Linked DNA regions of Cystobacter fuscus. Each later gene encodes a partner of the first gene's protein in a complex. Links are inferred from orthologs where the notes say so. Each region holds a gene or a part of one and is shown on either strand. Other genes may lie near its edges.

Region 1 (12,252 bases):
CAAGAAGGGTCCCGCGGATTGGCTGCTGCCCACCCTGGGCGCCTTCTCCGTGGGCATCCTGCTGGGCGCGGGCCTCGGCCTGTTGATCGCCCCCAAGCCCGGCGCCCAGCTGCGCGATGACCTGCGCAACCGCCTGCGCGAGGGCCAGGACGCCCTGGCCAACGCCACCGGCCAGAGCCGCACCGAGGCCGCGACCCGCAACGTCTGACGTCCAGGCACGTCCGGACGCCGCCAGCGCCACCCGGCTGGCGGCCATGGGAGGGGCGATCCGCTCGAAGCGGGTCGCCCCTCGGGCTTTTTCATGCGAAAGGTCAGGGCGTGACATCGCGCGACGACGAAGAGCCTCGCCGGGATACCCCCAGGGAGCTGCCCCGGGTATCCCCCGCCCAGGAGCGGCTCCTGGCCCGGACCCATGGCCTGGAAACGCTGGAGTCCGCCTACGACGCGTGGAGCGAGTCGCGGCGGGAATTCCTCGCCGAGCGCGAGCACTACCAGCGGGAGTTCGAGCGGCTGGATCAACAGGGCTCGTTCCTGGTGGGCGCGGTCCGGCAGGCCTCGACGCAGCAGGGCGCCGCGGTGGAGCCGGCCGCGGTGGAAGCGGCGCCCGCGGGGTCGGCGCTCGTGGCCGGGGAGGGCCCCCTGCGCGACTTCCTCGGACAGGCGGAGCAGAAGCTGGCGCGGGCGAAGGAGGCGCTCGCGCGGGAGCAGGCCGACAGCGAGCAGCGCCACCTCTCCGCCTTCGAGGAGTGGCGCACCACGGTGAGGGAGCGGGTGCGGCGCCACCTGGCCGCGGCGCCTCCGCGCTTGCGCCTGCTGCTGCGCAAGGTGGGCGCCACGCGCGCCGTCCTCCACGTGGAGCGCGTGAGCGGGGACACCCCCGTGCTCCTGCTCTACCTCTTCACCGGGCGCATCCCCTCGCGCCACGGCTTTCTCTTCGACGACTCCACGGACGACGTGTCGCTGCCGCCCGCGCCGCTCTACGCGGAGGAGGGGGTGGCGCCCCACGAGGTGCGTCCGGAGCCGTCCGCCCTGGAAGCACGGCTGCGCTCGCCCGGGGAGGTGCTGCCCGTCAAGGGCTTCCTGCCCGTCTTCGTGCCCCGTCCCGGCGGCGGCGAGGACTTCTTCCGCCTGCTGCAGCGCGGGCCGGTGATGGAGGTGGAGGTGGCCGAGGGCGGTGCGTTCCGCGCCATCCTCTCGCGCGAGGAGTCCGAGCGCTTCGCCGGGCATCTGTTGCGGCTCAACCTCCAGGGCCAGATCGTGCTCGAGGTGGAGGCGGGCTGAGCGTCCCGGTGCTCTTGCGGGCTGGGGTCGTGGGCGGGACGCGCTATCTTCGCGCCTCCCGTGCGCAGCCTTCCCATCTACTCCACCGGCCTCCGCTTCCTGCAACGGCTCGGCTATTCGCTCCTGCAGGCCACGCTCTTCGGCGTCATCCTCGGGCTGCTCGTCTACTACCGCGTCCCGCGCGCGCGGCTCTCCGAGGAAGCCCCTCCGCTCGCGCTGCTCGCGCGCCCGGCGTCGTGGCTCCAGGCCGCCGAGAACGTCACCTATGACTGGCGCGCGCGCTCGCTGGGCGCGCGGGGCTCGCGCTCGGATCGCGTGGTGGTGGTGGCGCTCGACGACGAGACGCTCGCCGAGGCGCGCCAGGACGAGCACGCGGGCATCGACTCCTACCCCTGGTCCCGGGAGATCCTCGGGGGCTTGACGAAGCGGCTGCTCGACGAGGGCGCCGAGTTGGTGTTGCTCGATCTGCCCTTCACGGAGCGCAGTCCCCGCGCCCCCCTCTTGCCGGGCGCGCCGGGCCAGGAGGAGCGGGACGATGACCGGGTGTTCCGCTCGCTCCTGGACGAGGTCCCCCGGAAGTCGGTGCTGGCCTTCTCGTGGTCCGCGGATCGGGGCGTGCCGCCGGGCAGCCGGCTGTGGCCGTACCGCGTCCGGCTCGGCACCTCACCCACCGAGGCCGAGGCACGTGGCCGGGTGCAGAAGATCCTCGCCGACCAGCGCCCGGCGTTCCTCCTGCCCGGCAAGGACGGGGTGGAGGTGTGGGCGGGCGTGGCCAGCGAGCAGGAGGGCCAGCGGGTGGCACTGGCGCAGGGTGTTCGCGAGCCCCCGCGCATCCAGGAGCGGCGCATCTCCGACGACGTGTACCGGGTGGGGCCACTCGAGCTCTTCATCTCGCTCGCCGAGGTGAAGGTGGAGGGGCTGGACGCGTCGCAGCTGGCGGAGGTGCGGCAGGTGGAGCACCCGGTGGCGCCGCTGCTCGGCGCGGCGAGCCTCTATGGCGCCATCACCCTGCCGGCGGATCCCGACGGCGTGGTGCGGGCCGTGCCGCACCTGGTGAGCTACCGCAGCCGGGACGGCAACCGGCACGTGCTGCCCTCCATGCCCCTGGTGGCGGCGATGCTCCAGGCGAACACGCGCGAGCTGCGCTACGCGGACGGGCGGCTGTACGTGGGCGAGCGCTTCTCGTTGCCCATGGACGAGTCCGGCTACAGCCTCATCCGCTGGGACGCGGCGGAGGTGGGGCGCGGCTCGCGCGGCTCGGTGGCCCGGGCCATTCCCGCGTGGAACGTGCTGCTCAACTTCTTCGCCGTGAGCGAGGGGGTGCCGCCGCGCGCCGCCCACGACATCGACGGTCGGCTCATCGTCTTCAGCAACACCTCGCGCCGGGCCATGAACTTCCTGCACACCCCCATTGGCGAGCACACGCCCACGGGCGCGGTGCTCGCGCAGTCGCTGGTGAACCTGTTGCAGTCCGAGAGCCTCTCGCGCGCCACGCGGCGGTGGGACCTGGGGTTGACGCTCGGCATGGCGCTTCTGGGCGCCTTCGTCGCGCTCACCGTCAACCGGGGCCTGCGCTCCTCGGGGGACGCGTTCCTGTACCTGTTCGTCATGGCGGCGGTGGGGGTGGGCTATGCCGTGGGGGCCTGGTACGTCTTCGTCCACCGGCTCTTGTGGGTGGCCATGGTGGGCCCGTTGCTGGCCATGGGCCTCACCTTCCTCTTCACCATCGTCCAGGCCTCGCGCAGCGAGCAGCAGCTGCGCCACTTCATCACCGACGTGCTCGGCCGCTACGTGAGCCCCGAGGTGGCGCGGCTCGTCACGCGCGACCTGCGCCAGCTCACCCGTCCGGAGCTGCGCGAGGTGACGGTCTTCTTCTGCGACCTGGACGGCTTCTCGCGGCTGTCCGGCGAGCTGCCCCCCGAGCGGCTCGTGCAGTTCCTCAACGAGTACCTGACGGAAGTGACGGACGTGGTGCGCGCCACGCGCGGGCAGGTGGACAAGTACATGGGGGACGCGGTGATGGCCTTCTGGGGCGCGCCCGTGCGCACCGAGCGCCACGCCCACCACGCCTGCGAGGCCGCCCTGGTGGTGCGCTCCACGCTGCTCGCGCGCCAGGAGTACTGGACGAAGACGTACGGCCACGCGGTGCAGTGCCGCATCGGCATCGACAGCGGCGAGGTGCTGGTGGGCGGCATGGGCAGCGCGCTCGAGTCGAAGTACTCGGTGCTGGGCCGCTCGGTGAAGTTCTCCATGTACCTGGAGGGGCTCAACCGCGGCTACGGCACCTTCGTGCTCGTGGGCGACGGCGTGGCGCGCCTGGCCCAGGACGGCTACGTCTTCCGCGAGGTGGATCGGGTCCGCCCCAAGGGGCGCACCGAGTCCACGCGTCTGCACGAGCTGGTGGGCCGCAAGGGCGAGGTGCAGGCCGCGGCCCAGGCCCACCTGTCGCTGCACGAGCAGGCGCTCACCGCGTACCACGAGCGGCGCTTCGACGAGGCGCTGGCGCTGTTCACCCGGAGCGTGGAGGAGTTCCAGGATCCGGTGGCGCGTGTCTACATCGAGCGCTGCCGCGTCTTCGCCCAGAAGCGCCCGGCGGAGGACTGGGACGGCGTGTTCGTGCTCGAAGGGCCGTGAGCCGGCGCTAGCCTTCCGCTTCCTCGGGGTGGCCGAACAGCTCGATGACGGGCTTGTCCTGAGCGATGTGCTCGGCCACCACGCGCCGCATCTTCTCCGGCGTCATGTGTGAGTAGTACGCCTCGCCCTCCCAGCCCATGAGCTGGTAGTCCTCGGGCGAGAGGGGATCCCTCTTGCGGCCCGTCTCCTCGCGGATGACGACGTTGGGCCCCATGTGACAGAAGCCGTAGCAGCCCCCGCGGTAGAGTTCGCAGCGCGGCTGGAGGGAGCGGGCGGACAGCTCCTCGCGGGCGGCCTGGGCCACGGCGTCGGAGCCACCGGCCTTGCAACTCGAGCCCTTACACACGGAGAGGCGGTAGCGCTTCATAGGAAGGCCCACCCTATGGGAGTTGCCGAGGTGGGGGAAAGGGCCGTGCGGCCGGCGAGGGGCTGCGCACGGCTGGAATGACACCGGCCCGCCGTCCGCCGCGCGAGGGCGGAGGGGGCGGGCCGGCGGAGGGCGCCTCTGGACGCCTGGGGACTACTTGAGGAACTTCGTCACCGGCACGGGGCCGTCGTTGGAGACGACGGTGCGGCCGTTGGCGACGGGAGCCGGCTCCGCGTGGCCCGAGGTCAGCGCCTGCGCATGGGCCGGGTGGCCGTGATCGTGGCCCTCGCCGATGCGGGTGTGGGCCTCCTTGTGCGCGTGGGCCGGCTGCTTCGAGTCCGAGCGCTTGTTCCAGGGATCCGACGGGTGGGACACCGCGGGCCCCTTGAGCAGCTTGGGGATGTCGTAGACGAAGCCCTGCCGGTTGTACTCGGGCGGGGTGTGCACGTACGTGTCCATGCGGATGGCGTCCTTGGGGCACGCCTCCACGCACAGGCCGCACACGATGCAGCGCAGCTCGTCGATGACGAACTGGGTGGGGTACTTCTCGATGACGCGCGAGCTCTGATCCGCGGAGTCCACCGGGTACTCGCCCGCCTCGATGTAGATGCACTGGGCCGGGCAGACGGTGGCGCACATGTAGCAGGCCACGCAGCGCGGCTTGCCATCGTCGCGCGGCACCAGCCGGTGCAGTCCGCGGTAGCCCGGGGGATAGGGGATCTTCTCCTCGGGGTACTGCACCGTGGTCACCAGGCTGGTGCCGGTGCGCTCCTCGAAGGGCGTCTGGGTCTCGCGCGTCCCGAAGAGGTTGCGGAGGAAGTGCCGGGTGGTGATGGCCAGGCCGCGGAGCAGCTCCGGCAGATAGGTCCGCTCGCGGATGTCGGTGCGGGGATCCTGGGATGCGTTGTAAGCCATGGTGACTGTTCGCTCCGACTAGTGCGAGGAGGCCGTGGAGGCACGCGCGTGCACTCCGGCCGAAGTGGGCGCCGACGGGGCCGCCAGCCCGGTGCCGTGCGTGTCCTCCTCCTTCGAGGCCGAGGACGTCGTCAGGGCCACCAGCACGCCGATCTGCAACATGCCGAAGAGGGCGAGGTAGCGCAGCGAGGGATCCCAGAGGATGAGCGCGCCCGTGACGAACACGTTGATCAGGCCCAGCGGCAGGAGGATCTTCCAGCCCAGCGTCTGGATCTGATCGTAGCGGAAGCGCAGGAAGGACCAGCGGATCATCAGCTGCAACCAGATGAAGAACAGCGTCTTCACCCAGAACACCGTGCCGAGAATGGTGCCGTACAGCCAGCCATGCTCCTTCATGACGGGCAGGTTGGACAGCCACTCTCCACCGAAGGGCAGGTGGTAGCCGCCGAAGAACAACGCGGTGATGATGCCGGCGAGGATCACGACCTCCACGAACTCGGAGATCATGAACAGGCCGAACTTCATGCCCGAGTACTCGACGAAGTAGCCGATGATCTCCGACTCGCCCTCGGGGCTGTCGAAGGGGGCGCGCTTGGTCTCGGCGAAGGCCGCGGCGAAGAACATGAAGAAGCCGAGCGGCTGCAGGAGGAAGCCCCACGCGGGGATGCCGATGTCGAAGCCGCCCACGTTCGTGGACCAGAGGTAGCGCGCCTGGCCCGTGGCCTCGCCGCCCAGGCCGAGCTCATTGGCCACGTTGCCCACGAAGGCGGGCAGCTGCACCGTGGAGAAGGCCATCATCAGGCCCACCAGCGACAGGCCGAGCGCGACCTCGTAGGAGATCATCTGCGAGGAGGCGCGCACGCCGCCGAGCAGGGCGAACTTGTTGTTGGAGGACCAGCCCGCGAGCGACGTGCCGTACACCGCCAGCGAGGCGATGGCGAACACGTAGAGGATGCCGAAGTCGGGCGTGGCCACGACCATGTCCACGTGCTGGCCGAACACCGACACGCTGGGGCCCGAGGGCACCACGGCGAACAGGGCGAACGCCGGCCCGAAGGCCAGCATGGGGCCCAGGTTGTAGAGCAGCTTGTTGGCCGCCGCCGGGAGGTGATCCTCCTTGAACAGCATCTTCGCGCCGTCGGCGAGGAAGTGGGGGATGCCGCCCAGGGCCGTGTCGCGCAGCAGGGGCAGATCGATGCGCGCGCGGTTCGGACCGATGCGATCCTGCATCAGCGCGCTCCACTTGCGCTCGGCCATGGTGAGCAGGGCGGCGGTGCCCATCACCACGGCGAGCATGAGGATGAGCATGTTGACGATCCGGCTGGCGCCGGTGAAGAGCTCCTTCTCCACGAGGCCGCCCAGGACGTAGGCGACGCCCGTCATCACGGCGTACAGGCCGATGAAGACGGCGAGCATGGTGAGCATGGCGAGAACGCGCTTCATTGTCAGAGACCTCGAACCCTGGGAGCGCCGAACTCACGGTAGCCCGCTGGCCGACCGTCGGCACCGGACGGCAGCGGATTGATGCCAGGCTTCTCCCGATCGGGCGGAGCCGCCTTGTCCCAGTCGAACGAGGCGAACTCGGGCACGGCCTTGCCCAGCTCGCGGAAGGCCTCGCGCGTGGTCGTCCAGGAGGTGCTGCCCCCCAGCTCCCGCGTGAGCTCCGCCACGAGCTGCGCGTGCGGCACGGCCTCGCCCTTGGAGGGGTAGGCCTTGCGGAAGCGCTGCACGAGCCCGTCCACCTGCACGAACGAGCCGTCGTACTCCACGTGCGCGGAGGCCGGCAGCAGCACGGTGGCCTGCGCGGTGAGGGGCGACTCGTTCGTCGCCTGCACCACGAAGGTGTCCAGCTTCGCCGCCGTCTGGGCGAAGGTGGCCTCGCTTCCGGGCACCTCGCTGCCCACGGCGTAGAGCGCCTTCACCTTGCCGCCGTCGATGCCCTGCACGAGCGCCTCGAACGGCTGGAGCTTGAGCTCCAGGCCCTGGGCGATGAGCTCCAGGCCCTTGCGGTTGGGGTTGCGGTCGGCCGTGAGCAGGTAGTGGTCGGCCTCGCCCTGCGGGCGGCCACCCACGTACACCTCACGCACGCCCAGCGTCGTCTTGGCGAAGGTGAGCGCGGCGAGCAGATCCTCGTTGGAGGCCACGGGCGAGGCGAGCACGGCCACCTTGCCCTTGGCGTCCGCGAGCGCGCGGCCCGCGGCCTGGATGGCCTCCTTGCGCGCCACCTCGGGACGGGCGGTGCCGCCCTGCTGGCGGCCCACCACGGCGTTGAGCACGCGGCCCAGGTTGAGGCCCTTGTACGTGAGCCGGCCGTGGTCGCACATCCAGCTCTTGTTGACGGCCTCGTTCTCGCGCGGGCGGTAGCGGTACGTCTCCTGGCCCATGAAGTCCGCGTAGGTGTTGCAGCCGCGCGAGCACCCGGTGCACACCGAGGGCGCGGCGGACTGGAACCACGTGCGGGCGCGGAAGCGGTAGTCGCGGCCGAGCAGCGCGCCCACCGGGCAGATGTCCACGGTGTTGAGCGAGTAGTTGCTGCTCAGCTCGCTGCCGGGGAACGTGTCGACGACCTCGTGGCTGCCGCGGCCGAAGATGCCCAGCTGCGGCTCCTTGGCCACCTCGTTCATGAAGCGCACGCAGCGGCTGCACAGGATGCAGCGCTCCTGGTCCATCACCACGCGGGGCCCGAGCACCTTGCGCTTGTTCTTCAGGACCTTCGCCCCCTCCAGACGCGAGGGGCGGTAGTCGTAGCGCATGTAGTAGTCCTGCAGCTTGCACTCACCGGCCTGGTCACAGATGGAGCAGTCCACCGGGTGGTTGAGCAGCAGGAACTCCATCACCGCGCGCTGCTGCTCCTTGACCTTGGGGGTGTTGGTCTTGATGACCTGCCCCTCGGCGAGCGGCGTCTGGCACGCGGGCACCATCTTGGGGGCGTTGGACGCCTCCACGAAGCACATGCGGCAGTTGGCCGCGATGGACAGGCGCGGGTGGTAGCAGAAGTAGGGGATGATCGAGCCGACCTTGCGCGCCGCCTCGATCATGTTCGTGCCCGGCTTGGCGATGACTTCCTTGCCGTCGATGGTGCACGTGACGAAGCCCGGGTTCTTCGGCGGAGGCGGGCCGGGCGGCTTGGGCGCCGGAGGCGGCGCCGCGGCGGCCGGAGGCGGAGGGGTGGGGGCGCTGTGCGCGGCGGGCGGCGTGTCCAGCTTGGGGCCCGCGGGCGGATTGGAGGGCTCGGAGCCGATCTTCGCCGCGGGCGTGTCCGTGGGCGCGCCCTTGACGGGCGGCTGCGCGTCGCCGGTGGGCTTCTTGGTGTCGTTGTCGCTCACTGCTCGACCTCGCCGCCGATCATGTTGATCGTGTCAAACGTGGGAATCAGGTCCGCGAGCATGTTGCCCGTCACGATGGACGACACGGCGGACAGGATGGGGAAGCCCGGCGCGCGCACGTGGACCTTGTAGGGCCGGCCGCCGCCGTCGCTCACGATGTACCAGCCGAGCTCGCCGTTGGCGGACTCGGTGGCGTCGAAGACCTCGCCGGCGGGCACCTGGATGCCCTCCATCACCAGCTTGAAGTGGGAGATGACGCCCTCGATGGTGCCGTACACCTCGGGCTTGGGCGGCAGCGCGATGCGCCAGTCGTCCACGATGATGGGCCCGGAGGGGATCTTCGCCAGCGCCTGGCGCAGGATGCGCTCCGACTGCTTCATCTCCTCGATGCGCATGAGGTAGCGGTCGTAGTTGTCGCCGTGCTCACCCACCGGCACGTCGAAGTCGAGCTGGTTGTAGACCCAGTACGGCCGCGTCTTGCGCAGGTCGTAGTCGATGCCGCAGGCGCGCAGGCACGGGCCCGTCCAGCCGTAGTCGATGGCGTCCTCGGCGCTGATGATGCCGGTGCCCTTCATGCGGTCCACGAAGATGCGGTTGCGCGACAGGAGCGATTCCACCTCGATGTTCAGCTCGCGGATCTTGTCCAGCGACTTGAGGGTCCGCTCGATCCACCCCTCGGGCAGATCGCGGTTGAGCCCGCCCACGCGGCCGAAGCTGGTGGTCAGCCGCGCGCCCGTCAGCTCGGCCACCCGATCCATGATGAGCTCGCGCGCCTCCATGGCGAAGAGGAAGGGCGCGAAGCCTCCGAGCTCCATGCCCGTCGCCGCCACGCACGTGAGGTGGTCATGGATGCGGTGCAGCTCCGAGCCGATGACGCGGATGTACTGGGCGCGCTCGGGGATCTCCAGGCCGATGAGCTTCTCCACGGCGTTGAGGAAGCCGAAGTTGTTCATCAGCGGGGACGCGTAGTTGAGCCGGTCCGTATAGGGCAGGCACTGCGTCCAGGTGACGTTCTCGCAGCTCTTCTGGAAGCCGCGGTGCAGGAAGCCGATCTCGCAGTCGGCGTTCTTGATGATCTCTCCCTCCAGGTGCACCTTCATGCGCACCGTGCCGTGCATGGCGGGGTGGGAGGGGCCCATGTTGATGAACATGGGCTTGGACTGCAGGTGCGCCTCCAGCTCCGACTCCTGGGCATAGGCGTCGGTGTCCGGGTTGGGCACGTCGGGGTGGGGATGGGCTGCGGGCTTGTGGGGGTCCGCCATGATGTCCTCGAGGGCGTGGCCGGTGGAAGAGCGGGCGATCAGGAGACGCCGCTGGTACCGGGGCCGCGGAAGATGTCCTTGATGGGCCGCTCGGGAATGAGCGGCTGCCGGTCGCGCAGGGCGTAGTCCTTGCGCAGGGGATGGCCCTGGAACTCCTCGTAGAGCAACACGCGGCGCAAGTCCGGGTGTCCGGCGAAGCGCACGCCGTAGAAGTCCCACACGAAGCGCTCCCACCAGTTGGCGCCCTTGAACACGGACACCAGCGAGGGAATCTCCAACTGCGATTCGCTCACCCGCACCTTGAGGCGCACGTGCTCGCGGCGCGACAGGGAGCTGATGAAGTAGACGACCTCGAAGCGCGGATCGTTCTCCGCCAGGTGGAGCCGGTCCACCGCGTCGATCGACACGAAGAGCTTGAAGTCCAGCTCGTGCTTGAGGAAGGCGGCCACCTTGGGAAGGTGCTCCGCGTGGATGACGGCCCAGGCGCCGCCCGTGCGGTCCAAATAGCGCTCCGCCACCGCCTCCGGAAACTGGGCAGTGACCCTGTCGAGTGCGAAGGTGCTCAAGAGGCCTCGATGCTGGCTAGGGAATCCGGGGCGTTATAAGGACGCGCCTTGGGGGGCGTCAACGGAATCCCTTAGCCATCCTCGCCACTTACGCGAGACAGAAGCCGGCGCTCTCCGGATCGGGGCTTGCGGGCCGCCACCCCGGCGTTTTCCCGGGGGTCCAGGGGAATGAACGTGGACACCGGCTCGCGCTTGCCCGCCACGGCCGTGGGGGGAAGCTCCTTCCACAGGAAGCCGTCGCCCGCCTGCTCGCGCGTCTCCCGGGACACCAGCACCGGCGTGCCGTGCCGCTTGGTGAGCTGCTCGATCCGACTGGCCAGATTCACCGTGTCGCCAATGGCGGTGTACTCGAGACGTCGGGCCATGGAGCCGATGTTGCCCAACACCACCCGGCCGGTGTGCAGGCCCACCCCCATGCGCAGCACCGGCTCTCCCCGCGCCGCCCGCCGGGCGTTGACCACCTCCAGCTCCCGCACCATCTCCAGGGCACACGCCACCGCGCGCCGGGGATGCTCGGGCTCGGGCAGGGGGGCACCGAAGTACACCATGAGTGCGTCCCCGATGAACTTGTCGAGCGTGCCCCCATGGCGGAACACCACCTCCACCATGTGTCCGTAGTACTCGTTGAGCAGGGTGACCACGGCCTCGGGCGACAGCCGCTCGCTCAGCGCGGTGAAGTCGCGCAGGTCCGCGAACAGCAGCGTCACCTCGCGCAGCTCGGGCCGGGACGCGGGGGAGGCCAGGTCCTGCAAGCGCTCGGCGACGGCGGGGGCGAAGTAGCGGCCGAGCTGGGCGCGCTTGAGTTCCTCGCGCGTCAGCGCGGAGACGAGCACGTGGATGCGGTGGAAGAGGTAGCGCGAGGCCCCCGCCGTGAGCGCCAGCACCAGCACCGCCACCACCTGGGCGCCCGTGCCCACGCTGGCCTCGGTCTGCAGCCGCACCTCGGCCAGGGCCGCCACGGCCGTCACCGAGAGGAGCACCGCGAGGCGCATGGACAGGGCGGACAGGACGATGACGAACGCGTAGAGGCCGAGCGTGAAGCCCGCCACGCCCGCCGGGAAGGGGGAGACGGGCAGGGCGAGGTGCTGCAACCAGTAGATGGCGGGCACATCCACCACCGCCAGGGAGAGCCCGGCCCAGCTCGCCACCCGGGGCCAGCGCACCACCGCCGCGAGTGACGCGACGGTACACAGCCAGTAGGCGAGGAAGGGCGCGAGGTACACCCGCCAGTCCGCCAGCCCCCGCCCCACGCCCAGGTACACCGTGACGAGCAGCACGAGCGACACCCCGAGGCAGCGCAACTGCGCCAGTCGTACCGTGTTGTGCTGGCGTTCGGCCTCGAGCGCCCTGCCCACCGGCTCCATCAGGGAGTCGGCGAGCGGGGCGTGGGTCTGCCCGGATTCGTCCACGAGACCTCGGAAGTAGGGAGGATGGCGCGGGCATCCTCTCACGGACGTCGGGCAGCGCGCATCTTTCAGGCGGACGCCCGCCCGCCCTGCGGCATGACTCTTAACGGAAGCGTATGGTGGGTGCCATGTCCCCGACCTCCCCCGAGAGCCTCCAGGAACGCTTCGCTCCCCATCTGGCCTGCTTTGGTTGCGGCCCCGCCAATTCTCAAGGTCTGCGAATCCGCAGCATCGTGGAGGGGGATCGGGTCGTCGCCGACTGGACCCCCGCCGAGCACCACCAGGCCTTCCCCGGCGTGGTGAGCGGCGGAATCATCGGCACGCTGCTCGACTGTCACTGCAACTGGACGGCGGCCCACACGTTGATGAAGGACCGGGGCCTGGACACGCCGCCCTGTACCGTCACCGCCGAGTACTCCATCCAGCTCAAGCGCCCCACGCCCCTGGGGCCCCTGCGCCTCGAGGCCCGCCCCGTGTCCCAGGAGGGGGACAAGG
Region 2 (9,118 bases), 2.3 Mb from region 1 along the record:
CCGAGTTGGCCATCACCTCCAGCCCCTGGAAGGTCAGCGGGCCCTTCATCGCCAGGCCCTCGCGGAAGCGCACCTGGGCGGCCTCGGGGTTGATGCCCACCGGAGCGAAGTTGCTCGTGCTCGCCTGGCTGTTGAACGCCCCCACCAGCAACACGATGAGGAAGGAGCCGATGAGGAAGGCGAAGTCGCCGATGCGGTTGGCGATGAACGCCTTGCGGCCCGCCCACGCCTTGGCCGCGTCGGTGTACCAGAAGCCGATGAGCAGGTAGCTGGCGAGACCCACCCCCTCCCAGCCCACGAAGAGCAGGACGAGGTTGTCGGCGAGCACCAGCGTGAGCATCGCCGCGATGAAGAGGTTGAGGTAGGCGAAGTAGCGCCAGGGGCTCTCGTCGTGCTCCATGTAGCTCGTGGAGTACACGTGGATGAGGAAGCCCACGCCGGTGATGACCAGCAGCATGATGCCCGACAGGTGGTCCACCAGCAGAGCGAGGTTCACCCGGAAGTCACCGGCGGCGAACCAGATGCCGTAGTCGTACCCGAGCGCGTAGCGGATGGCGCTGGAGGAGAAGGCGTTCTCCATGGACACCGGCGTGCCGCCCGACGGCGCGTGGTTGACGCACCAGAAGGCCAGCACGGACAGCGCGAAGGAGCCGGCCACCATCGCGCACGCGATGAAGTTCACGTTGGCGCGGCCCAGCTTCTTGCCGAACACGCCGCACACGAACGCGCCCAGCAGCGGCAGTGCGATGATGAGCCACAACGACTGCGCGAAGACGGCGGGCTCCACCGGCGCGGTCATGAAGAATGACTTGAGGGCATCCATTGCTCTGAGGGCTCTCGTAGGGCGGGAAGGAAGGGGAGGGGGACCGTCAGTGCTTCATGGTCCGGATTTCTTCGATGTTGACGGTGCCTCGGCTGCGGAACACGGCGATGACGATGGCCAGCCCGATGGAGGCCTCCGCCGCCGCGACGGCGATCACGAAGAAGGCGGACACGTGGCCCGTGGCGTCGCCATTCAGCCGCGCGAAGGACAGGAACGTCAGGTTCGCCGCGTTGAGCATCAGCTCCACGCACATGAACACCACCAGGGCGTTGCGGCGCACCAGCACGCCGAACATGCCCAGGCAGAACAGGACGGCGGCGAGGACGAGGTAGTACTTGATGTCGACGGAGTGGACCATGACGCCGGGGGAAGGAGGGCGGACGCGGCCCGCCTTCTAGCAGAGGGTTGAAGGGGACGCGCTCAAATCCGCGACTTGGCCACCACCACCGCGCCCACCATGCCCACCAGCAGCAGCAGGCTGACGGCCTCGAAGGGCAGCAGCCATTGGGTGAAGATGGTCTGGCCGATGACCGCCAGGGTGCCAAAGCCCTGGCTCATCGCCTGGCTGCCCGTGAACGTGCTGGCCGATGGGATGCGCCAGATGGCCGTCACCAGCACCGCCAGCAGTCCCGCCGCCGCCACGCCTCCGGCCACGCGCGCCAGCGTCACCCGGGGGCCCGTCACGGTCGACTCGCCCAGGTTGAGCAGCATGATGACGAAGAGGAAGAGCACCATGATGGCGCCCGTGTAGACGAGCACCTGCAGCACCGCCACGGTGTGCGCCCACAGCAGCACGTAGATGCCGGCCAGGAAGAAGAAGGTGGCCACCAGCGACATGGCGGAGCTGATGGGGCTCTTGGCGACGATGACCATCACCGCCGACGCCACCGTCAGCAGGGCGAAGACTCCGAAGAGGACGTGCTCGATGCTCAAGACCAGTCTCCGAACGCGCCCCAGGGCTTGTCGCCGAACGGGCAGCGGTGCTCGCGGATGTGCGCCTCGAACTCGTCGCGGAAGCGCATGAGGAAGGAATGCGTCGGCAGCGCCGCGGCATCGCCCAGCGCGCAGATGGTGTTGCCCAGGCCGATGGGCGGGTAGGGCGCGATGGACGAGGCCACGTTGCTCAGCTGCTCCACGTCGCCCGGCTCGCCCCGGCCCTCCTCGATCTTGCGCAGGATGCGCGCCTGCCACGGGGTGCCCTCGCGGCACGGCGTGCACTGGCCGCACGACTCCTCGGCGTAGAAGCGCGCGATGCGCCACAGGCTGCGCACCATGCACGTGGTGTCATCCATGACGATGACGCCGCCGGAGCCCGCCATGCTCTGCTTCACCTTGAGCGCCTCGAACTCCATGGCGGTGTCCAGCTCGTCCGGGCTGAGGATGGGCGCCGACGAGCCCCCCGGCACCACCGCCTTCACCTTGCGCCCCGCGGGCAGGCCCTGGCCGTACTTGTCGTCGAAGATGAGCTGGTTGAAGGTCGTCTCCAGCGGCACCTCGTACACGCCCGGCCGGTTCACCGAGCCCGACAGGCACATGACGCGCGTGCCGCCCGACTTGTCCGTCCCCAGGCCCGCGTACCAGGCCGCGCCCCGGGTGAACACGTGCGGCACGCTCGAGAGCGTCTCCACGTTGTTGACCACCGTGGGGCTGCCGAACAGGCCCACCACCGCGGGGAAGGGCGGCTTGAGTCGCGGCCAGCCCTTCTTGCCCTCCAGGCTCTCCAGCAGCGCCGTCTCCTCGCCGCAGATGTAGGCGCCCGCGCCGCGCACCAGGTAGCAGTCCAGCGCGTAGTCCTTGCCCATCAGGCTCTTGCCGAAGATGCCCGCGGCGTACGCCTCCTTGATGGCCTGGTTGAGCCGCTCCGCCGGGAACTTGAACTCGCCGCGCAGGTACACGTAGCAGGTGTGCACGTTGAGCGCGTAGGACGCGATGGCAATGCCCTCCAGCAGCATGTGCGGATCATGCGTGAGGATGTTGCGGTCCTTGAAGGTCCCCGGCTCGGACTCGTCGCCGTTGACCGCGAGGTACTTGGGCTTGGGGTTGTCCTTGGGGACGAAGCTCCACTTGAGCCCGGTGGGAAAGCCCGCTCCGCCGCGCCCGCGCAGGTTGGACTTCTTCACCTCGTCGATGATCTGCGCGGGCGTCAGCTCCAGCGCCTTGGCGAGTCCCTGGTAGCCCCCGCGCTTCTTGTACGCGTCCATCGTCCACGACTGGGGCGTGCCCCACGCGGTCGAGATGACGGGTTCGAATGCCGTTGTCGCCATGAAATCAGGTTCCTTGATGGAGCGGGTCAGGAGAGCTTGTCGATCAACTCGTCGAGCTTGGCCCTCGAGAGGCTCTCGTGGTGGTCCTCATTGATTTGCAGGCACGGCGCGGTGCCGCACGAGGCCAGGCACTCCGTCTCGCGCAAGGTGAAGCGCTCGTTCGCCTCTCCGGCCTTCAACCCGAGCTTGTTCTCCAGGTGGGCGAGCATCTTCTCGGCTCCCCGGAGCGCGCAGGGCAGGTTGGTGCACACGTCGATGACGTACTTGCCGGGCTTCTTCAGGTGGTACATCACGTAGAAGCTGGCGACCTCATAGGCGCGCTCCGGCGTGACACCGAGGACCTGCGCGACGAGCTTGAGACCCTCGGGAGGCAACCACCCCTTGATGTCTTGCATCAACCGCAGCGCGGGAAGCATCGCGGCGCTCTTCCGGTCCGCGGGATAGTGCGACAGGATCTCCGCGATCTCCGTGTCGAACTTCTTCTGCTCTTCGGGGGTGAACAGGGACTCCGCCATGGCGGGGGGTTCGTAAGTCTCTGACGCCCGCGTTGTCAACATAAACCCTCGGCGCTACACTGCGCCGGCACCAGCAAAATTCCGAGCGATTTCAACCCCTTGTTATGAATCGGGGATCAGACGACCAGCGTGAAGGACCCCGAGTGCCGCTCGTGTTACGCGTGCGCTTTCCGGACCAGGCACGGATGACGGAGGTGACGGAGAACCTGTCACGAGGAGGAATCTTCGTGCAGACCGACCGTTCCTTCACCGTGGGCGAGTCCGTGGGGTTGGCACTTTCTTTCCCGGGGCTTCTGGATCCGGTAGAAGTCGTGGGAACGGTGGCGTGGGTCCGGCCCGTGTCGCCCGAAGCACCCGGGGGTGTCGGCATCCGGGTGCTCCAAGCGGAGGACCGGCAGCGATTGGGTGACATCTTGAGTGCGCCAGGACAGACCCGCGCGTCGGACCGGACGGCCGCCCCCGCGGAGGGCTATCGTGTCCTCATCGTCGAGGACAATCCCCACATCATCGAGATGTACAGCTACGTGCTCAAGAAGCTGGCGAGCGGCGAGCTGGCGGGACGGGTGCCCCTGGAGGTGCACTTCTCTCCCGATGGGCATCACGCGTTGCAGGCGCTGCGCTCCAGCCGCTTCAGCCTGGTGATGACGGACCTGTACATGCCGGTGATGGACGGCTTCGCGCTCATCGAGCGCATCCGCGCCGAGGAGGCGCTCAAGTCCATTCCCGTGGTGGCCATCTCCGCGGGTGGCCCCGAGGCGCGCGAGCGCGCCATGCAGCTCGGGGTGGACATCTACCTGCGCAAGCCCGTGCGCTTCCAGGAAGTGTTGGAGACGGTGAAGCAGCTGCTCCACATCCCCTGAAGTCCTCTTCCGTTCCTCTCCTCCATTGGTCCCGGTGGCGTGAGCGCGTAGAGTCGCGCCCCCATGCCCACGCCCGTCATCCAACGCGACACCATCTGCGGCGAGGCGCTGTTCATCCTCCAGAGCCTGAGGGAGAACGGCCGTCTGGGACGCTCGAACAAGCTGGCCGATGTGAAGGCCTCGCTCGAGCCGTCCGTTTCGCTGGAGTTCGACAGCTACTACCTCTTCCTGCGCAAGTACCACTACATCGCCCTGGACCCCCGGGAGGCGCAGCTGCGCCTGACCGACCTGGGCGAGCGCGTGGTGGACACCGGGATGCAGGACCAGTTCATCGCCGAGGTGGGGGAGTTCTTCGCCGAGCAACTGGGACTGGAGGCGCTCACCACCGAGGACACGGTCGCCCAGGCCCAGGCGCTCAAGCCTCCCCCCCCTCCCGATGACGAGTCGGAGGTCGCTCCCTCCGAGGTGCGGCCGTCCGCGGAGCCGCCGGCCCTGCCTCGCGCGCGTCCCGCCCAGGTCTCCACCGTGAGTGCGTCCCCCGCGGTGGAGCCGCCGGTTCCGGCCCCGTCTCCCGTGGCCAGCGCGCGCAACGAAGCCGTGCAGCTGCCGCCCCCCGCCGCGCCGGTGTCCCCGATGGCTTCCGCCTCGACTCCCGGCCCCAAGGCCGTGGAGGTGCTGGACCAGCGCTACCAGAAGCAGGAGGCCCTCGGCTCCGGTCCGCTGGGCATCGCGAGCAAGGGCCGCTTCAACGCGCTCGGGCTGGACGTCTGCATCAAGGAGCTCAAGGACATCTTCGGCTACTTCTCCTTCCTGCAGCGGGGCGAGGTGCTCAAGCGGCTCAAGCGCGAGCTGTGTGCCCAGGCCCAGGTGCGCCATCCGGGCATCGTCCAGGTGCTCGACCAGAACGTGGAGGCGGCGCGCCCCTACTACGTGCTCGAGTTGTTGCAGGGCAACCTCAAGTCCATGCTGGAGGAGGGGGGCGGCAAGGGCGTGCCCGTGTCCTTCGCGCTGCGCTGCTTCCTCCAAATGGCCTACGCGCTGCGCGCCGCGCACGCCGTGGGCCTCTCCCACCACAACCTCAAGCCGGAGAATGTCCTCTTCGACATCCACGGCAACGCGAAGCTCGGCGACTTCGGGCTGAGCCGCGTGGTGGAGCAGGATGCCTCCAAGGGGCTGCCCCAGGTCTTCGTGGGCGCCGGCGGCATGGTGTACCTGGCGCCGGAGCTCCTCCAGCCGCAGCGCGCGAAGGACGCGGGTCCCGCCTCCGATGTCTACGGGCTGGGCATCCTCCTCTACGAGATGCTCACCGGGCAGATTCCCGGCCGCCGCTCGCCCCTGCCTTCCGAGGTCAATCCCGAGGCGCCCTCCGGACTGGATGCGCTCTTCGACAAGATGACCCAGGACCGCGTGGACCAGCGCTACCCGGACCTCGACGCCCTGCTGGAGGACTTCTACAAGTCCCTCCCCGAGGCGCAGTTCCTCGCCAAGGGCGATCTCATCCTCTCCTCGGAGCCGCGGTAGTACCCCCCGGGCCGTGACACCATGACCTCCCCTTCCGCTTCGCACGAGTCCCTTCTCCTCACCCTCACCGGCAGGGACCATCCCGGCATCGCCTCGCGGCTGACGGGCCTGCTCGCCGACGCGGGCGCGGTGCTGCTCGACATCGAGCAGGTGGTGGTGCAGGGCCAGCTCACCCTGTGCCTGCTCGTGCGTGTGCCCGAGGGGCAGGACGTTCTCCAGCAACTGCGCTCCGCGGCCCAGGCGCTGGGCGTGTTCCTGGAGTCCCGAGCGGTGGGCGAGTCAGGAGCCCAGGCCGCAGCGTCTCCCAGCCGGCATGTCGTCACCGTGGTGGGTCGTTCCCTCGGCGCGCGCGAGCTGCACGCGGTGACCGGGTGCCTGGCCCGGCACGAGGCCAACATCGAGCGCATCCACCGCCTGTCCGAAGTGGAGCCCGGTTCGTTCGAGATCCACCTCGCCCTGCCGGCGAGCAAGGAGCCGGAGGAACTCCAGCGCTCCCTGCTGGAGCTGTCCATGGCCACGAGCGCCTTCGACGTGGCGTTGCAGCGCGAGAGCCTCTACCGGCGCGCCAAGCGCCTGGTGGTGATGGACATGGACTCCACGCTCATCCGCATCGAGGTCATCGACGAGCTGGCGCGGGCCCATGGCGTGGGCGAGCAGGTGTCGCGCATCACCGAGCGCGCCATGCACGGCGAGATGGACTACGACGAGTCGCTGCGTCAGCGCGTGGCGCTGCTCAAGGGGCTGGACGCGCGGGTGCTGCACGAGCTCGCCGCCCGCCTTCCCCTCACCGAGGGAGCGGAGACCCTCATCCGCGTGCTCAAGCGGCTGGGCTACCGCACCGCCATCATCAGCGGAGGCTTCTCCGTGGCGGCCGAGGCGCTCAAGGCCCGCCTGGGCATCGACTACGCCCACTCCAACCTGTTGGAGGAGGCGGACGGCAAGCTCACCGGCCGCACCCTGGGCGCCATCGTCAACGCGCGCCGCAAGGCGGAGCTGCTGGAGGACATCGCCCGGGCGGAGGGCATCCTGCTCGACCAGGTCATCGCCGTGGGCGATGGCGCCAATGACTTGTTGATGCTGGAGCGCGCGGGGCTGGGCATCGCGTTCCGCGCCAAGCCCAAGCTGCGCCAGGCGGCCGACACCTCCATCTCCGCGGGCGGCCTGGACACCATCCTCTACTTCCTGGGGCTCACGGCCCGCGAGCTGCGCGAAGTGGGGGAGTAGGGCGGTTCAGGGCGCGCGCATGCGGGCCGCCAGCTCCCGCTGCTGGATGTGTCCCTTCTCCAGCAGCAGCTCGAGCAGGGCGCGCAAGATCTTCGAGCTCTTCTCCTGGTTCACCTGCACGGCCTGCAACCGCTGCATCTCCTCGGCGGAGAACGTCTCGGCGGGAGAGGCGTTGAGGATTTCATCGAGCAGATCCGCGGCGCTCGAGCCGATGCTCGGACGCGGCGGCATGGGGGCGGGGTTCTGCCGGGCCGCGTTCTCGCGCGCCAGGTTCGGCGCGATGTCGGCGATGGACTTCCTCACCGTCTTGCCCGTCATGTCGACGATCTTGAACTCCTCCTCGTCTCCGGGCGTACCCGGGCGCCCGGTGGGCGCGGTGCGGGCGGTGGGGGAGACGGTGGGTTCCTGATTGCGGTAGTGCCGTTGGATGGCGTTCTGGATTTCCAGGTCGCCCGCCACCATCGGGATGACGCGGGTGCGGCTCAGTGCGGCCACCTGATCGATGGTCGCCAGGTCCGAGGGGTCCGCCATGGCCAGCACGAGCGTCTTGCCGTTGTCGCGCAGGGACACGGGGAAGATGCCCTTCTGCTCGGCCAGGTGGACGTCCAGCCTGGCGAGCGCGCCGGCATCCCTGGTGGTGCCCAACTGGACGCGCTGCATGCCGAAGCCCTCGGCGATCGCCTGGGTGAGGGTCTCCTCCGAGGCGATCCCCATGTCACTGATGATGCGCGAGAGGCGCCCACCCCATTGATCATGCTGGGCGAGCGCGCTGCGCAGCTGCATCTCGTCGAGGACACGGGCCTTGACGAGGATTTCTCCAATCCGGTTGCGAGGTGCGGCCATGACCTCCAGTCTACGAAGGAAGGAGCCTGGAGTCGCGTTTCGATGCCTCGTGCGTTCGCTACCTGTCTGGAGGAGGGGATGACGCTCTTCAACGCGGGCGCCTTCCACGCGGCCCATGAGGCGTGGGAGGAGGCCTGGCGGCACGAGCACGGCCCGCGCCGACTGTTGCTTCAAGGACTCATCCTCGCCGCGGCGGGCTGGCTCAAGCGCGACGCGGGCAACACTCGGGGCGCGTGGACACTCTTCTCGCGGGCCCTCGAGCGGATGGAGTCCCTGGCCCCCCTGTGCGAGGGCGTGGATGTGGACCGGTTGAGGCGGGACATCACCCGGTGGCGAGCGGGCGAGGGAGCCGACAGACCCCTGCTCGTCTGGCCGCTGGACGCCTCGGGAGGAGAGCGCTGATGCAGCCCTTCGCCGATGACTCGTTGCAGCTCTGCCCCTACTGTGGGGAGCAGGTGGAGGTGGCCGCCGATGCACTGGGGGTCGCCTCGGAGACGTACGTGGAAGACTGCCCGGTGTGCTGCCGGCCGTGGGTCGTGCGCGTCACGCGTGAGGACGGCGAGGTCTTCGTTTCCCTCGGGCGCGAGGACGATTGAGGCGGCGGTCCGAGGCGCGCGGCGCGCTTCCTTGACACGCTCCAAACCATGGTTCTCTTGGAGTTGTGAGAGGCGCGGCGCCCCCGAGAGCGAGGGCGCCGCGCGCGAGCAGACAACCCCTTTTCCGTTTCACCACAACCACGCGCCGTGGCTCCGCGAGGAGTCTGGCGCGCACAGGAGACGTCCATGCAAAGCCGTTGGAACCCGTTCGAGATGAGCAATGGTGCCGTGGCGCTGGGCCCTCTGGTCATGAGGGAGTTCGACCAGTTCTTCCGCGAGCGTCCGTCCGGCGCGCGTGAGTTCGCCCCCGCGGCGGACATCTACGAGACCGCCGAGGGCATCACCCTGCATGTGGACCTGCCGGGCCATGATGCGAAGTCCATCGAGGTGAAGGTGGAGAACGACACGCTCACCCTCAAGTCCGAGCGCAAGCGTCCGGAGTCGCTGAAGGACGAGGGCACCCGGCGTCTGG

What was found.
Region 2: the proteins of CYFUS_RS16460 (region 1) and CYFUS_RS07230 are in contact, whole or in part, in a cryo-EM structure (PDB 7NYH), measured with the Escherichia coli proteins. The link is inferred for Cystobacter fuscus from one-to-one orthologs.

Annotation. Positions count from the first base shown.
Region 1 is NZ_CP022098.1:3,986,278-3,998,529, forward strand. What follows is about bases 4,429-7,268. They hold CYFUS_RS16460 (complex I subunit 1/NuoH family protein), read right to left. Parts: upstream 6,641-7,268; coding sequence 5,216-6,640; downstream 4,429-5,215. Other genes in these bases: CYFUS_RS16455 (NuoI/complex I 23 kDa subunit family protein), read right to left, coding at 4,436-5,197; CYFUS_RS16465 (2Fe-2S iron-sulfur cluster-binding protein), read right to left, coding at 6,643-7,268. In the rest of the region: CYFUS_RS16435 (YtxH domain-containing protein), read left to right, coding at 1-208; CYFUS_RS16440 (hypothetical protein), read left to right, coding at 319-1,281; CYFUS_RS16445 (adenylate/guanylate cyclase domain-containing protein), read left to right, coding at 1,342-3,915; CYFUS_RS16450 ((2Fe-2S) ferredoxin domain-containing protein), read right to left, coding at 3,923-4,282; more of CYFUS_RS16465, read right to left, coding at 7,269-8,523; nuoD (NADH dehydrogenase (quinone) subunit D), read right to left, coding at 8,520-9,785; CYFUS_RS16475 (NADH-quinone oxidoreductase subunit C), read right to left, coding at 9,824-10,351; CYFUS_RS16480 (adenylate/guanylate cyclase domain-containing protein), read right to left, coding at 10,423-11,760; CYFUS_RS16485 (PaaI family thioesterase), read left to right, coding at 11,886-12,252. UniProt on the Escherichia coli protein: NDH-1 shuttles electrons from NADH, via FMN and iron-sulfur (Fe-S) centers, to quinones in the respiratory chain. The immediate electron acceptor for the enzyme in this species is believed to be ubiquinone.
Region 2 is NZ_CP022098.1:1,727,693-1,736,810, forward strand. What follows is about bases 1-2,999. They hold CYFUS_RS07230 (NADH-quinone oxidoreductase subunit J), read right to left. Parts: upstream 1,757-2,999; coding sequence 1,244-1,756; downstream 1-1,243. Other genes in these bases: nuoL (NADH-quinone oxidoreductase subunit L), read right to left, coding at 1-823; nuoK (NADH-quinone oxidoreductase subunit NuoK), read right to left, coding at 870-1,181; nuoF (NADH-quinone oxidoreductase subunit NuoF), read right to left, coding at 1,753-2,999. Outside these bases: more of nuoF, read right to left, coding at 3,000-3,087; nuoE (complex I 24 kDa subunit family protein), read right to left, coding at 3,114-3,602; CYFUS_RS07245 (TIGR02266 family protein), read left to right, coding at 3,707-4,462; CYFUS_RS07250 (serine/threonine-protein kinase), read left to right, coding at 4,526-5,983; phosphoserine phosphatase SerB, read left to right, coding at 6,005-7,207; CYFUS_RS07260 (general secretion pathway protein GspE), read right to left, coding at 7,214-8,050; CYFUS_RS07265 (DUF309 domain-containing protein), read left to right, coding at 8,093-8,452; CYFUS_RS07270 (CPXCG motif-containing cysteine-rich protein), read left to right, coding at 8,452-8,646; CYFUS_RS07275 (Hsp20/alpha crystallin family protein), read left to right, coding at 8,833-9,118. UniProt on the Escherichia coli protein: NDH-1 shuttles electrons from NADH, via FMN and iron-sulfur (Fe-S) centers, to quinones in the respiratory chain. The immediate electron acceptor for the enzyme in this species is believed to be ubiquinone.